DNA from 3 places in the Vibrio sp. R11-SG3-ISO3-SZ genome. Region 2 is predicted to be linked to each of the others. Evidence: predicted binding sites of a transcription regulator. Region 2 holds the regulator's gene; each other region holds the start of a gene.
The links. Region 2 encodes MetJ, which represses methionine synthesis genes. Its sites were predicted from a motif close to TTAGACNTNTANANGTCTAA; they were not measured.
Positions count from the first base shown of each region.

Region 1 (3,278 bases), on a different contig from region 2:
CGCAACCTGAATCTTCGCGCTCGAATTGAGCGATTGCTGAGTATTGATGGCATCTTCCGCCTCTAACTCAAACCCGTGCAGATACGGCAACACGCCGATAACAGGCTTGCCGGTTTTTTCTTCCAGCCAATCAAGGCCAGGTTCGAGCAGTGAAATATCACCACGAAAGCGATTAATAATAAATCCTTTAACTCGCTGCTGCTCGCTCTCTGATAGCAGGGCTAGAGTGCCGTACAAGTGAGCAAACACGCCGCCCCGGTCAATATCGGCGACAATCACGACGGGCACATCCGCCTCCTCAGCAAAGCCCATATTGGCGATATCATTCTCACGTAGATTGATTTCTGCGGGGCTACCAGCGCCTTCGATCATAATCGAATCATAGTGTTCGGTCAGTTGACTAAACGAGTCCATCACAAAAGGCAGCGCTAACTGTTTGTAGTTCTGGTAACCACACGCTTCCATATTACTCAGTGCTTTACCTTGCACGATCACCTGTGCGCCAATATCGGAATTGGGCTTAAGTAATACTGGATTCATATGAACACTAGGCTCGACACCGGAGGCTAAAGCTTGCACCGCTTGGGCGCGACCAATTTCACCACCATCAGAGGTTACGGCGCTGTTTAACGCCATATTCTGTGGTTTAAATGGGGCAACTCGCACACCACGGCGAGCCAACACTCGGCAAAGACCTGCCACGACGACGCTTTTTCCGGCGTCAGAGGTTGTACCCTGTACCATTAGGGCTTGAAGAGGCGTTTTCATATAAAGAAAAAACTACAATAAATCCATCCGTTATGTTGGCTGACGATACCACTCCCACCTTGCAATCGCTAATGTTTCGATAAAAAAAGCCCGAGGTGGTAATGCCTCGGGCTCTCAATCATTCTGCGAATTAGAACGCCGCCTCAATCGTGCTACCAAACTGCTTGGCTAGGAAGGCTTTCGTCTCTTGCGATTGGAAGATCTCAACAAACTGCTGATACTCAGGTTTAGTCTCTTCCCCTTTACGGGTCGCGATGACCATAACAGCGAGCGGGGCATCGGTCGATTCGAGATAAATACTCTGTTTCTGCGGATCAAGCCCTGATGACATCACATAGTTCATCGTGATTGCCGCAGCATCGACATCATCCAGAGTTCTGGGTAACTGCGCCGCATCGACCTCGATGAATTCGAACTGTTTAGGGTTGTCCACAACATCAGTGAGCATTGCCGCATATCCAACGCCCTCTTTCAGGGTGATCACTCCCGCTTCAGCAAGCAATAATAGACCGCGACCACCATTAGTCGGATCGTTAGGTATCGCGATACGCGCTTTCTCTGGCAACGCATCTAAAGTGCGGTATTTATTTGAGTAAAGTCCCATACGCATGAGGATTGAACGGCCGATTGAGACAAGTTCTGTACCATGATTTTGATTAAAACTGTCTAAAAATGGTTGATGTTGATAACTATTGATATCGATACTGCCATCATCAAGCGCCGCGTTTGGTGTGACATAATCCGAAAACTCGATCACTTGCACCTTTAACCCATGCTGCTCGGCTTGTTTTGCTACCGCCTCGACAACCTGGGCGTGTGGGCCAACCGTCGCTCCAACTTTAATCACTGACTCTTCTTTTTCGCCGCACCCGGTAAGTCCGACTACCGTGATGAATGCTAACAACGACACCTTACTGACTAACTTCATATTTCCCTCTCATTGTTAATAAAAGCCTTTTAGATGGCTAGAGCTCCACTGTAAGCTTTCTATATAAAAAATCAATCAATTCAATTCGTAGGCGACAAATCATTTTAAATCATCAATAATGACACCCACCTCAAATGGCTGGCTTAAAACTTGCTAATATTTTTTCATTAGGCAAAAACGCCAAGCCAATGTGGCGCTTAGACGGAAAATTGACAATGTCGGAGACTGTTTTGAAAAAAATCCTACTTACCAGCGCGCTGGCTCTTGCGGCGACATCAGCACAAGCGAATAACTTCAGCTACAACTACTTTGAAGTGCGTGTAGGCGCCAATCCCTCGACATTAGGCGGTGAGTTCACCACTCTATTCACGGAAAACTCCCATTTGATCATTCGCGCCGATTCTCAGTTTGATGGCGATTATGACGTTGCCGGTGGTATCGGTTTTAATGGACCAGTAACACAATTTGCGGATGTGTATGGTCAAATGCTACTTCACCAAACAAAATATGTAGCAGGTGACAGTGACACGCAGATTGAAATGAACATTGGCGGTCGTCTTTGGTTGACTGAACAAGTCGAAGCGACGATGCGATTAGGCCGTTTGGATGATTCCTCTGTCTTTCACGCCGGACTTCGTTTTCACTCTACTCAGCAGATGTCGCTATCAGCCGAGACAAGAAACAACGGACTCTATGGTCCACAATTGACGATGAGCGTTCGTTTTCAGTACTGATGATCGTGCTGCTCTGATGTGAAAAAAGCGCCGTCTTGGCGCTTTTTAGTTCCACGGTTTTAGTATCCCTGTTTTAGTAACCTTATCTTAGTTAAAACGGTTAGCGAACAATCAACTCACGTGGAATCAACTCAATACCCGGATGGTAACGTTTTGCCGATGCGTTAAGTGCCAACGCCAACGCGCTGTCTGAAATCATTTCAAATTGTTGGGGCAAAGAGTTCACTTTAAAGGGAAGGAAATCAAGCAGACGGTTATCACCAAAGGTCCCCAGTTTGATGCCTTTGACCAACTCTGGTTGCTCGAGAAATACGTCTAATACCCCTTCCAACAAAGTATACGAGGTGGTCACAATCGCATTGGGGAGCTCATTGTTGGCCAGCCAAGTACGCATCACCTTTTTCGCGTCAATACGGTTAAAGTGGTCACCATAGCCAATTACTACACTGCAACCTCGCTCTTCTGCCGCCGTCTTAAAACCCAACTCACGCTCTTTAGAGATATTGAGGTCTGGAAGTGCACCAATTAAGCCAATAGTTGTGACGGCGTCACTAATTACGGAGTGAGTGAGCTCATTCGCCGCGCCAAAGTCTTCACTGATCACGCATGAAAAAAACTCATCGTCCAAGGGACGGTCAATCGCGATAACCGGCGTGCCCTTATTTTGGATGTCGAGATAAAATTCATTGGCATCTGGCATCGCGCTCGCCACAAACAGCCCATCGACCTTACGACTGATCAACGCATTGACGACGTTTTTCTCGGTATCAGCGTCATCATCTGAACAAGCGATCAATATTTGATAGCCCGCTTTTCGAGAGCTTTGTTCGAGAAGTTTTGCAAGCTTG
Region 1 covers NZ_JCBDGX010000016.1:34,397-37,674, forward strand. Annotated here, with positions in the region: gene AC6R1O_RS02045 (cobyric acid synthase) at 1-768, opposite strand, end outside; gene AC6R1O_RS02050 (MetQ/NlpA family ABC transporter substrate-binding protein) at 899-1,696, opposite strand; gene AC6R1O_RS02055 (hypothetical protein) at 1,912-2,430, shown strand; gene cra (catabolite repressor/activator) at 2,531-3,278, opposite strand, start outside.
Region 1: AC6R1O_RS02050 (MetQ/NlpA family ABC transporter substrate-binding protein) is a predicted target of MetJ. The motif match lies at 1,726-1,745, and genes of this name have one in related genera.

Region 2 (3,278 bases):
GCCCTGCTGTTTAAGCGCTTTGCAGGTTTGGACTCCATCGACATCGAAGTCAAACATCGCACCATCGATGAGTTTGTCGACACGGTCGCCAACATCGCGGATACCTTCGGCGGCATCAACTTAGAAGACATCAAAGCGCCAGACTGCTTTGAAATCGAAAAACAATTAATTGAACGCTGTGATGTGCCAGTCTTCCATGATGACCAACACGGTACCGCCATTGTGACGGCTGCTGGCATGCTAAACGCCATTGAGCTGCAAGGTAAAAAACTGGAAGACGCCGTGATTGTCTGTCTGGGCGCCGGTGCGGCTGCCATCGCTTGTATGGAGCTGCTGATCAAGTGCGGCGCGATGCGCGAGAAAATTTACATGCTGGATCGCAAAGGTGTGATCCACACTCGACGTGATGATCTCAACGAATACAAACAACTGTTTGCCAACAACACCGACAAACGTACGCTGCAAGATGTCATTGAAGGCGCCGATCTGTTCCTTGGCGTTTCTGGTCCTAACCTATTATCGCCAGATGATCTTAAATTGATGGCCGACAAACCCATCGTGTTTGCCTGCTCTAACCCAGATCCTGAGATCAAACCTGAGCTCGCTCATGATGTACGCAATGACCTCATTATGGGTACAGGTCGCAGTGACTACCCGAACCAAGTCAACAACGTACTTTGCTTCCCGTTTATTTTCCGTGGCGCACTGGATGTACGTGCTAGCGAGATCAACGATGAGATGAAGCTCGCTGCCGTAGCGGCGATCCGTCAACTGGCGAAGGAAGAGGTACCTGCCAATGTTCTGACCGCCGCGGGTGTGGATTCACTCTCGTTTGGCCCAGACTACATTATTCCAAAACCGATGGACCCAAGACTACTCCCCCGCGTCGCCAAAGCGGTCGCGTTAGCCGCGGTAGAATCCGGGGTGGCACGCATTGAGCTGCCTGACCATTACATGGATATCGAGTAACCTTGACGCCCACTACCAGCCACGACCTTTGTCTCTGGCTGAGCAAAAACAACAAAGCCGCTGACGATGTCAGCGGCTTTTGCATTCAAATTCGGTGCAAAACAGGGCGAGCGTTAGTCGTCAAACGCCTCAAACTCAATCCCCATCTCCGTCATCAGCTTTTTCACTTCAGCGGGAATATCATCTGGACGGTCTTTACGCAAATCTTCATCCGTCGGTAATGGTTGACCTGTGTAAGCGTGCAAGAACGCTTCACACAACAACTCACTGTTGGTGGCATGACGCAGGTTGTTGATCTGGCGGCGCGTACGCTCGTCTGTTAATACCTTAAGGACTTTAAGTGGGATGGAGACCGTGATTTTTTTCACTTGCTCACTTTTCTTACCGTGTTCTGCGTATGGGCTAATGTATTCGCCATTCCAGTCTGCCATTGCGCACCTTTATATTTGCGTATGAGTGTTTAAACCACAATTTTAACGGTATTTATGGCTACAAGCAAAGACATATAGACGTCTAGAAGTGTTGACGTCTTAAAAAATGAGAAGTAAAGTGGTTGGCGATAGGAGTGGAATCGGCCCAAACTGTGAGTGTGTCGCAGCACTACACCACATTGGGTGCCGGATACACCTGATAAGCAACAGGTATATCGCATTCCCTAAAACAAGTCACTACTGTTCGCAAGGAAAACGCTATGAGCACGCGCAAACCCGCCACCATCGCGGTACGTACTGGTATCGAGTCAGACACCCAACATCACGCTGTCGTTCCCCCTATTTATCTCTCGACCAATTACGGATTTCCGGCGTTTGGTGAAGTGCCGAAATACGATTACACGCGTTCTGGCAACCCGAACCGTGGCCTGCTTGAAACGGCGCTGTATGAATTAGAAGGTGGAGAAGGCGCAGTGGTGACCAACTGTGGCACCTCAGCGCTCAACCTTTGGGTGTCTGCGTTTGTCGGGCCAGATGATTTGATTGTCGCGCCACACGATTGCTACGGTGGCACCTATCGACTCTTCAATACCCGTGCGCAAAAAGGCGACTTCAACGTGTTGTTCGTCGACCAATCCGATGACGCAGCCTTGACCGCCGCCATCAACCAGAAACCCAAGCTTATCCTGTTGGAAACGCCATCAAATCCTTTGGTGCGTGTGGTGGATATCGAGAAAGTCTGCCAGCAAGCGAAACAAGTCGGCGCACTGGTCGCGGTTGACAATACCTTCTTAACCCCGATTTTCCAGAAGCCACTCGAATTGGGTGCGGATTTCGTTATTCACTCAACCACCAAATACATCAACGGTCACTCCGATGTGATTGGCGGCGTGGTGATCACCAAAACCAAAGCGCACGCTGAAGAACTGGCTTGGTGGGGCAACTGCATTGGGGCCACCGGCACGCCGTTTGATAGCTACATGACGCTGCGCGGCATCCGCACGTTAGGCGCACGAATGAAGGTGCATGAACAAAGCTCGGCAAACATTCTCGACTTTCTGAAAACAGAGTCACTGGTCGGCCGCATCTATCACCCAAGCTTGCCGGATCACCCTGGCCATGACATCGCTAAGAAACAACAATCAGGCTTTGGTTCTATGCTCAGCTTCGAGTTCGCTGGCAGCTTTGAAGAACTGAAACAGTTTGTCGGTGAGCTGAAACTCTTCTCTCTTGCAGAATCGCTAGGCGGCGTAGAAAGCCTCATTTGTCACCCAGCGTCAATGACCCACCGTGCGATGGGAGAAGCGGCGCTGGCCGAGGCAGGTGTCTCTCAGCAACTGCTGCGTCTGTCTGTCGGTCTTGAAGATGCCGATGACCTGATTGACGATCTCAAGCAAGCCTTTAACTGTGTGAAGGAGTCCGCGTAATGACGACATCGCGTCAACTGCATAAATTTGGTGGTAGCAGCTTAGCGGATCCGGAGTGCTACCGCCGGGTAGTCACCATACTCAAAGAATACTCTGGCAGCGATGATCTGATCGTTGTCTCAGCGGCCGGTAAAACCACCAATCATTTGATTGAATTTACCGAAGCGCTCTATAAAGACGGCCGCCTTGCCCATGAAGCGTTGCAGTCGGTACGACAATTCCAAACAGGGCTTATCGAAGCCTTGATTGACAGTGACGACGAACAAGCGCACATGCTGGCGACGCTCAAAGACGAGTTCACCACCCTCGGCGAATTAAGCGCCCCGTTAAGCGAGGCGGAGCGAGCTGCGGTACTTGGCCACGGTGAAATGTGGTCCTCAAGACTGCTCGCCGCGCTATTGAATCAAGCGGGTTTACCAGCCATCGCGCAAGACTCTCGCACTTTCTTACG
Region 2 covers NZ_JCBDGX010000036.1:4,914-8,191, reverse strand. Annotated here, with positions in the region: partial or broken gene AC6R1O_RS04970 (malic enzyme-like NAD(P)-binding protein) at 1-969, shown strand, start outside; gene metJ (met regulon transcriptional regulator MetJ) at 1,083-1,400, opposite strand; gene AC6R1O_RS04960 (O-succinylhomoserine (thiol)-lyase) at 1,661-2,827, shown strand; gene AC6R1O_RS04955 (bifunctional aspartate kinase/homoserine dehydrogenase II) at 2,827-3,278, shown strand, end outside.

Region 3 (3,278 bases), on a different contig from region 2:
ATGTGTATTCACCTTGCTCTATTTCAAGTTTAGTCAGGCGCAGCAGCGAGGTGACACGGCGCGGGTCGTGATCCAATGTGCGTTTGAAATAACCCATGGCTTGTTCGGGTTTGCCCGCTTTCAATGCACAGAGTGCCGCATTTTCATAGCTGGCGGAAATCAGGTAGTAGTAGGGCTGCTCAATGGCTCGATTAAACAGTTGATCAGCCTGAGGATAGCGCTCTTGTTTGCATAAAAACGTGCCGTAGTTGTTCATTACATTACCGTTTCTCGGGTGCTGTCTCAGCGCCGTTATATACAGTTTTTCAGCGTCCGCTTCTTCACCAACTTGCTCGAAATAGTGCGCCATCGCCAATTGTGCTCGGTAGTAACTTTTATCGTGCTGAAGGGCTTTTTCCAGATTTTCGCGGGCTTTCACCATATCACCCTGCTGTAAGTAACCCATGCCAAGGGCTAAGCGCGCATCGGCTTTTTCTCGTGGGTTGGCATTGAGCTCGGGCTCAGGGTTATTGTCCACCGTGACACAGGCAGAGAGAAGTAACACCAAAGGAAGGAGAAGGGTACGCATATTCGTTCAACTTTTGTGGTTCAGTAACAGATAACAAGCTTGTGTTTTTTTATACCTGATCCTATCTGGTGTTTGCGCCGATGAGTGAGACTCTGCGAGGGGTTTATCAGTTTCTTAGTGTGGGCCGGAAAAGAATGCGAGCGAGGGCGCGCTTGCGCCCTCGTATTCGGTGACAGGGTGTTGCCCTAGACGCGTTAATCGTCTTTGGTGAAGTTGGCTTCGCTGAAGTGATCCAAATCGTATGGCGTTTGCTGGTAGACGCAGTAGTTCAACCAGTTGGCAAATAGCAGGTGCCCATGGCTGCGCCAACTTGCGCACGGTTTGTTGTCGGGATTGTTGTTGGGGTAGTAGTTGACCGGAATCGCCGGTTCCATTCCCTCACTCAGATCGCGGATGTACTCATTGTGCAGGGTGTGTGAGTCATACTCTGGATGGCCCGTCACAAACACATTGCGCTTATCTTTGGTGGCCGCCAAGTAAACGCCAGCCACGTCTGAGGTGGCCAAGATGTCGAGATCCGTATGCTCGGCGAGATACTCCGGTGAGAAATCAGCGTAGCGAGAATGCGGTGCTAAAAAGGTGTCGTCAAAACCACGCAGAATGGGGTGAAACTCGTGATGAATTTGATGTTGATACACACCGGAGAGCTTCTCTTTGCGAGTGCGCTTAGGCAGATTGTAGAGCAGCTTTAACCCTGCTTGTGCGGCCCAGCAGACGTATAAGGTCGAGGTGACGTGCTCTTTCGCCCAGTTCATGATGGTTTTGAGGTGGTCCCAGTAAATCACGTCTTCAAACTGGACCAGACCGAGCGGCGCACCGGTGATGATCAAACCATCGAAATTGCGTTTTTTGATCATCTCAAATTGTCGGTAAAAGTTGTCTAGGTGCTCGGTTGGCGTATTTTTACTCGGGCGATCATCAATGCGCAGCAGTTCAATATCGACCTGCAATGGGCTATTGGACAAGAGGCGTAAAAATTGCGTCTCTGTCTCAATTTTTTTTGGCATAAGATTGAGGATCAACACCTTAAGTGGACGAATCTCCTGCGTAGAGGCACGCGATTCGCTCATGATGAAGATATTTTCCTGACGCAGTACATCAGTGGCAGGCAATTGATCGGGGATCTTAATCGGCACAGCTTTCTCCCTAAGCTCTGTTATGGACGTCTATACATCTAAACTTAACCCAATCGGTATGAGATGTCGATAGCATTTTTAGGCCAAATTGGTTTACTATCTGCGCCTCGAACTTGGTGAGACTATGTCGGCGCAGCCGCAAGTAAATCAGCGGACATCGGCCGCAAGGGAGTAATAGAGCGGTGAAATTGACCTTAATTCGTGGTCTGCCAGGTTCTGGCAAAAGCACCCTAGCGAAAACACTGCCAGCGGTGCACCTTGAAGCGGATATGTATTTTATCGCTGACGATGGCGTTTACCGCTATGACAAAGCGAAAATTTCCGATGCGCACGAGTGGTGCCGAGCTGAGGTCAAACGTGCGCTGACCAACGAGCAGGACGTGGTTGTCTCCAATACTTTTGTCCAGCGCTGGGAAATCGCGCCGTACTACCGCCTCGCCAAGCAATTTGGCGCTGAGTTTGTGGTGATGGAGTGCTCTGGGCAATTTCAAAATATCCACGGCGTTGAGCGCAGTACAATCGAACAAATGAAAAAACGGTGGCAGACATGGCAAAGCGATCGCCCGTTGTTGAAATGACCTCTTACGGTATTTACGACCAATGGGACTCCAAATCAAAACATCTTCCTAAAATACAAGCGTTTACCACTAAGGTTCCGGCTGACGAGGACGTTGAGTTTGGCTTTATCGTCAACATCAAAAAAGCCAAAGGTGCGTTGATTGAGTTTTGTATCGATCATCCCGGTATCTTAGGCAAAAAAGGCCAGACGCTAGCGCCTTTCACCGGTGAGCTGCACGTAGGCAGCAACGATTGGGATTTCTACTTGGGCGATACGATTCAACTGCTTCATCCAGACGGCGGTTTGGAGTCGAATTTGGGGCGTTGGCACATGAGCATCGAGATGGACGGACGCGTGATTGCACAAAAGACCTTCGATGTGTATGGTCGGGATGAGAATGAATTTTGGCGCCGGCGAGGTTTTTAAACGCGGCGCTCAAACGTTATCGCGGCGATGTTGACGCAATGCGCGCCAAGCCATGAGGCTCCAACCCAGTGCTTGCACCCACAGCAGTGCGTATTGCTCCGCGACTTGATGCCATTCTCCGCCCATCTGGTTTAAACGCAAGAATGCTTGGATGGCGGGCGTACTAGGAAAAAGCTGCGATAACCAAACGATGCCATCGGGAATCGCTTCGAGCGGCCAGATAAACCCCGCACTAAAAATCAGCGGCATTGAGCTGATTAGTACCACTAATGTCACCAACTCTCGTCTTGGTACTACCGTACCTAGCCAGATGCCTATCGCGCAGGATGCCAACAAGAAAGGCAGCAATAGAGTGACAAGATCGGCAAGGTTTGCTAACTGCGCGACGCCGTGCAAGCGAAAACTCGGCCCGAAGTAATAACCGCTTAGTACCAAGTAAATACTCGTCAGCAGTACCATTCGCCCCCCCATCAAGGCGAGAGGGCTGACGTTAGACCAATAGCCACGACCATGTTTCTGTGTGCCTTGCATCAACCCGGCCGCCATCGCCAGCGTTTGCTGCAAAATCAGCACAAACACCGCAGGCACC
Region 3 covers NZ_JCBDGX010000052.1:16,874-20,151, forward strand. Annotated here, with positions in the region: gene pilW (type IV pilus biogenesis/stability protein PilW) at 1-568, opposite strand, end outside; gene metA (homoserine O-acetyltransferase MetA) at 763-1,704, opposite strand; gene AC6R1O_RS07160 (ATP-binding protein) at 1,887-2,282, shown strand; gene AC6R1O_RS07165 (DUF3859 domain-containing protein) at 2,252-2,689, shown strand; gene AC6R1O_RS07170 (ABC transporter permease) at 2,699-3,278, opposite strand, start outside.
Region 3: metA (homoserine O-acetyltransferase MetA) is a predicted target of MetJ. The motif match lies at 1,727-1,746, and genes of this name have one in related genera.